2 regions of the Staphylococcus argenteus genome follow, and region 1 is predicted to be linked to the other one. Evidence: riboswitches for the same ligand, from Rfam matches in the RefSeq annotation. Region 1 holds a riboswitch; the other holds the start of a gene.
The links. A riboswitch is a leader RNA that binds a small molecule or an ion and turns the genes downstream of it on or off. The one in region 1 is predicted to bind S-adenosylmethionine.

Region 2: it holds a riboswitch for S-adenosylmethionine, as region 1 does, so the genes downstream of both, SAMSHR1132_RS03995 (methionine ABC transporter ATP-binding protein) here and metX (homoserine O-acetyltransferase MetX) in region 1, are expected to answer to the same signal.

Annotation. Positions count from the first base shown of each region.
Region 1 is NC_016941.1:14,693-18,033, reverse strand. It holds gene SAMSHR1132_RS00065 (YybS family protein) at 1-725, opposite strand, end outside; gene metX (homoserine O-acetyltransferase MetX) at 1,021-1,989, opposite strand; SAM riboswitch class I at 2,049-2,147, opposite strand; gene SAMSHR1132_RS00055 (AzlD domain-containing protein) at 2,355-2,684, opposite strand; gene SAMSHR1132_RS00050 (AzlC family ABC transporter permease) at 2,681-3,341, opposite strand, start outside.
Region 2 is NC_016941.1:853,788-857,128, forward strand. It holds gene SAMSHR1132_RS03980 (YwqG family protein) at 1-110, shown strand, start outside; gene SAMSHR1132_RS03985 (toprim domain-containing protein) at 339-725, shown strand; gene SAMSHR1132_RS03990 (thioredoxin family protein) at 718-1,014, shown strand; SAM riboswitch class I at 1,072-1,175, shown strand; gene SAMSHR1132_RS03995 (methionine ABC transporter ATP-binding protein) at 1,265-2,290, shown strand; gene SAMSHR1132_RS04000 (methionine ABC transporter permease) at 2,283-2,978, shown strand; gene SAMSHR1132_RS04005 (MetQ/NlpA family ABC transporter substrate-binding protein) at 2,996-3,341, shown strand, end outside.

The DNA.
Region 1 (3,341 bases):
TTTAAAAGTATGCTCTGGAACACACTTGGTTGACTTGTAAATAACAAGCATATAAGGACAATAATATATATCCATAATAAAATTCCGCTCATTTGCCATGCGAAAAGTGGCTTAAACACTGGTGTTGCGATTTTAAATTTTCGTAAAATCGGAAATGTAACGATTAAGTTAATTAAGACAATAAAAAATGTAATGATAATGATGAAACCAGGTAATTGAACGGTCGCTTGTCTAAACCCTTCTTCTAGCATTTGGGTCATATTTGCATCGACGCCACTCATCGTAATCACTTCATGAAGTGATTGTTTAAAAGGTTTTACTAAGCTTGCTGAGGAAGGAATTTTCCCGAACGTTTGAAGTAACATGAATGCGATTAATGAAATCAAACTCATCGCTACAGTTGTTACGTATAGAATTCTCTCTTTAGATGTCTTTTCTTTTAATAATTGACCGATAATTAAACTTGCGATTAAGACTAATATAATAGCACTTAACACGAAAGTATTACCTAGAATGGTTGTTATAATCACTGTAATAAGTGCACTAATTCCAAAAGATTGTGTTGATTTATTCCATAAAACGATACCTGGTATGGTTGCAAATAATGCAAATACTAGTCCTAAACCAGGCATTTGATATAAAGCTAAAGCGACAAATATCAACATTATTGTTGCAATCATTGTTGCTTTAGGTTGTATTTTTGAAAACACATAAGCCACTCCCATATTTTTAACTATAGCTATTATTTTAACCTCTTTAATAGAAATTAACAATTTATAGGTTATCTCTTTCTATCACATTTAATTGATTATTATTTTTGTTGTTTTGCATCTTTCAACGCATGCCATTTAGATTGTTATATTATTTCCTTTAAAGCCATTATGCTTCAATTTTTCACGATTACTATATCGCATTTTAGATACAGTCATTTCTATTAGTTATTTATGTCATTTATTTAAAATTATTCAAATTTAGTAACTATAGTTTAAACGTCTCATTTTTAAGACAAATAAAATGATATTACTTACGTTTGAAATGCTTTAAATTTAAAAAATGATATAAATTAGGTGCCCACGTATTAAAATTTAGTAGGAATCCATCATGACCTACGTTATCAGGCACAAAGAAATGACGGTGATATTTAAATCGTTCACCTAAGGCACGTACTTGATCATCTGGATATAATAAATCATCAATAAATCCCATTGTTAAAACTTTTGTTTCTAAATTTTTAAAAACATGGGTTACATCAGTACGACCGCGGTCAATGTTGTGGCTGTCTAAAACATCAAGCAGTGTTAAATAGCACTTCAAGTCGAAACGCTCTTTAAATTTATTACCTTGATGTTGTTGATATGCTACGACTTCTTCTGGTGTGAAACGTTCATCGTAACTTTTAGATGACCGATATGTCAAAAAACCTAACTGACGTGCAATACTCAATCCTTCTTTACCACCAATATGAATCGCTTGTCTTGCAATCTCATTGAAAGCTCTGCTGTATGACGAAGTTCTACTAGTAGCAGCAAGAATGATAGCTTTATCTACTTGAAATTGTTGGTTATACAATAATTCCATAGCTTGCATACCACCAAGACTCCCACCTATTAATATATTAATTTTGTCATATCCAAGTGCTCGAATACCTAATTCGTTAGCTCTAACGATATCTCGTAATGTTAGCTTTTTAGGAAATTGAGCATCGTTCAAAGGTGAACTTGAGCCAAATGGACTTCCTATGACATCAAAAGTTAAAAATTGATAGTCGTTGATGGGCACATATCCACCATCAATAATTTCTCGCCACCATCCCGGATTATCATCTGTACCATATGTTAAATGGTTACCGGTTAATGCATGACAAACTACAACTAATGGTTGTCCATAATAACCTACATGTTCGTATCGTAAACGTAAATTATCTATGACTTCCCCAGATTCTGTTATAAATTCCCCTAAATTTAAAGTATCTACTGTGTAATTTGTCATTGTCCTTTCCTCCTTAAATAAAAAAACTTCTTACCCTATTGAAAAGTAAGAAGTTTATATACTTATCATTCGAGTAACTCGTTGGTTTTAGCACCGTGCTATAAAGTCGGTTGCTGAAGTATCACAGGGCCAAGTCCCTCAACTTCTCACAATAAGACATATGAAATTGTTATGTGTTTAGTTGAGTTTAAGTCATGAATTACTTTTTATCATTTGAAAACATTGTTATCAAAATCATGCGATTAACCAAACCGTTTTATATTTATGATTTCCCATATCTCTACAAACGATTTTTGTATCAGAATTTTCTGATTAATATCAGTTTACCTAAGTTTAAATATCTGTTCAATGATTTTAAAGTATTTTTAAAAGAAAAATCTTAGTGCAGCCATGATAATAATCCCACTAATAATTGTAATAGTTAAACTGCGTGTAATTATTGATAAAACAACAGTAGGAATTAATGCAATGATATAAGGTATATTCAGTGTATATCCATCGCTATGTGATGTTTGTTGAATGATGCTATCGATGACCAGTGCCGTAAATAATGTAATAGGAATAAATGAAAGCCATCGAACAACGACATCTGGTAACTGTACTTTAGAAATCATGATAAAAGGAATGATTCGAATTAGTAATGTTACGATGCCGCATAATAAAATAAGTATTAACATGTTCATATTCGTTGTCATCGTTCCATCATCACTCCTAACGCAGCCGCAATTGTTGCTGCAAATAATATGGCAAGGTAAGAAGGCATAAATAAGCTTAAAGATAACATCATTACAATTACTACAATAACTAATACAATGTATATTCTTAATCGTGACTTAGTGATTGATTCGAATTGTGCAATTGCCAAAAAGATAAACATGGCTGTAATGGCAAAATCTAAACCTAATGCTTGCGGATTTGAAATATATTTTCCAAATAAAGCCCCAGCTACAGATGAAACTGTCCAAAATAAATATGCCGTTATATTCAGACCGTGCAGCCATCGATCATTGATGGGTTCTCCTTTTAAATAAGGTGTAATGGCAACACCAAATGTTTCATCAGTTACTAATGAACCTAATCCTATACGGTTCCAAAACCCATATGTTTTGTAATTTGGCGCAAGCGACATACTCAAGAGGAACATTCTAGAATTTACAATGAATGTAGTTAATACAATCGCTGATATTGGCGTTCCTGCAATAAACAACGCGCACATAATAAATTGAGCAGCACCAGCGTATATAATAAGACATAACAATGTGATTTCTAAAATACTGAAATTTTGTGATGCCGCTACAATGCCAAACGAAATACCAACACCTGCATAACCAAACAAAGTAGGAATACATTCT
Region 2 (3,341 bases), 840 kb from region 1:
GTTCTTCGATTATGTGGGGTGACCTAGGTATTGCTAATATCTTAGTTAAGTCTACCGATCTTGAGGCTATGAAGTTTGATGATTACATGTATTCATGGGATTGCAGTTAACTCAGTCGTAAATAAAATGATTAACTTTAATAAGATGTAGTAATAAACCTTACTTGTTGAAAAGTGAGGTTTTTACTTATGCAAATTGTCCTTGAAAGCCAAAAGTGTTAATTTTGTAATCATTACATTAAGCTTGCTTAAATTTGTTATGATTTATGTTTTATTCAAGGTAATAATGTGAAATGATACAGTGACAGGTTTTTTATTGATTTTTAAAGGGTGATGATTATGGCTATTGTAAATAAGGTAATAATTGTTGAAGGAAAATCAGATAAAAAAAGAGTTCAACAAGTCATTGCAGAACCAGTAAATATTATTTGTACGCATGGCACGATGAGTATAGATAAAATTGATGATATGATAGAATCGCTTTATGGGAAACAAGTTTATGTGTTAGCAGATTCTGATGATGAGGGAGAACGCATAAGGAAATGGTTTAAACGCTATTTAAGCGAAAGTGAACATATATTTATAGATAAAACCTATTGTCAAGTTGCTAACTGTCCTAAAAAATATTTGGCGAATGTACTTACTAGACATGGTTTCAATTGTAAGAAAGAATCAACTCTCATACCTAATTTAAATACTGAAAGGTTAGTTTTAGCGAATGAATAATTCAATTGACATCACAGATGTAACGACGCATTATGAGGAAGAAAAACATTTAATCTTTGGTTATACACCAACATGTGGTACCTGTAAGGTTTCAGAAAGAATGTTAGATATTGCTAATGAAATACTAAAGTTACCACTAATTAAAATAGATTTAAACTTTCATCCTCAATTTTGTGAAGATATGCAAATTATGTCAGTGCCGATTTTATTATTAATGAATAAGGATAAAGAAGTAAAACGAATTTATGCATTTCAATCGGTGACTGATTTGTTAGAAAATTTAAAATAGTTATTGACGAAATTTTACTAAGGTGTTAGGATTAATACAAATTAAATAATGCGTATACTCTTATCGAGAGTGGTGGAGGGATGTGCCCTACGAAGCCCGGCAACCGTCTTATATAGAAATGGTGCCAATTCACATAAAGTTATGACTTTTGAAGATGAGAGAAACAATACTTCTATTGCTTTCTCAATTTTTCTATCGATTTTGAGAAAGCATTTTTTATTTTTATATAGCAACACAGGGAGGAATAAACGTGATTGAGTTAAAAGAAGTCGTCAAAGAATATCGGACTAAAAATAAACAAGTACTTGCTGTAGATCACGTTAATTTATCGATTAAATCGGGATCGATATATGGCGTCATTGGATTTTCTGGAGCAGGAAAAAGTACTTTGATACGTATGTTTAACCATTTAGAATCGCCTACATCAGGTGAAGTCATTATTGACGGAGATCACATTGGTCAATTATCTAAAAATGGACTTAGGAAAAAAAGACAAAAAGTGAGTATGATCTTCCAACATTTTAATTTATTGTGGTCAAGAACAGTACTTAAAAATATTATGTTTCCGCTTGAAATTGCTGGTGTACGTAGAAGGAAAGCGAAACGAAAAGCATTAGAACTTATTGAGCTAGTTGGTTTGAAAGGGAAAGAAAAAGCTTATCCTTCGGAGTTGTCTGGTGGACAAAAACAACGTGTAGGTATTGCACGCGCATTAGCTAATGATCCGACAGTTTTACTTTGTGATGAGGCAACAAGCGCACTTGATCCTCAAACGACAGATGAAATTTTAGATCTATTATTAAAAATTAGAGAACAACAAAACTTAACAATAGTCTTAATTACACATGAAATGCACGTTATTCGTCGTATTTGTGATGAAGTAGCTGTTATGGAAAATGGTAAAGTGATTGAACATGGACCGGTTACACATGTATTTGAAAATCCTCAACATGCAGTAACAAAGAGGTTTGTGAGAGAAGATTTAAATGATGATTTTGAAGCATCTCTAACAGATTTAGAACCCTTAGACAAAGACGCATATATTGTTAGATTAAATTTTGCAGGTTCAACAACTACGGAACCAATCGTTTCAAGCTTATCCAGCGCATTTAATATCAAAATCAATATTTTAGAAGCTAATATAAAAAATACAAAAGATGGAACAGTTGGCTTTTTAATTTTACAAATTCCGTTTATTACAAATGAAGATTTTGGAAAATTCGAAAAAGAGTTAATTGAGCGACAAGTTAAAGTGGAGGTGTTAAGACATGGGTAAATCATTTAGCGATATTATTAATGAAATGATAACAATGCCTAATGTACAGTGGCCAGATGTATGGACTGCAATTGTCGAGACACTATATATGACTGTCGTTTCAACTATATTTGCTTTTATTTTAGGTCTCATCTTAGGTGTTCTTTTGTTCTTATCTGCAAAAGGTAAGTCTAAAGGTGCTAGAATTTTTTATACAATTGTATCTTTTATCGTAAACCTATTTAGAGCTATACCATTCATTATCTTAATCCTTTTATTAATTCCTTTTACTAGTTTAGTGCTTGGAACAATTAGTGGTCCAACAGGTGCATTACCGGCTTTAATTATAGGCGCGGCACCATTTTATGCTAGGCTCGTTGAAATTGCTTTTAAAGAAATTGATAAAGGTGTTATTGAAGCGGCTTGGTCAATGGGAGCAAACACTTGGACAGTCATTCGTAAGGTTCTATTACCCGAAGCAATGCCGGCATTAGTTTCTGGTATTACAGTTACAGCGATTGCATTAGTTGGTTCGACAGCAGTTGCTGGCGTTATAGGCGCAGGTGGCTTAGGTAATTTAGCATACTTAACTGGTTTCACTCGAAATCAAAATGATGTCATTTTAGTATCAACAGTTTTTATTTTAATTATTGTATTTATAATCCAATTCTTTGGGGATTGGCTTACAAATAAACTTGATAAACGATAAATTGGGGGTTTCATTTTATGAAAAAATTATTTGGATTTTTATTAGTATTAACATTTGCAGTTGTATTAACGGCTTGCGGTAATGGAAATAAAGGCGGTAGCGATGACAAGAAAATTACGGTTGGTGCTTCACCAGCACCGCATGCTGAAATTTTAGAAAAAGCGAAACCATTATTAAAGAAAAAAGGTTATGATCTTGAAATTAAAACAATCAACGATTACACGACACCTAATAAATTGTTAGATAAAGGCGAAATCGATGCAAACTATTTCCAACATACACTTTATTTAAATACTGAGAAAAAAGATAAAGGATACAAAATAGTAAGTGCTGGAGACGTTCATTTAGAACCAATGGCTGTAT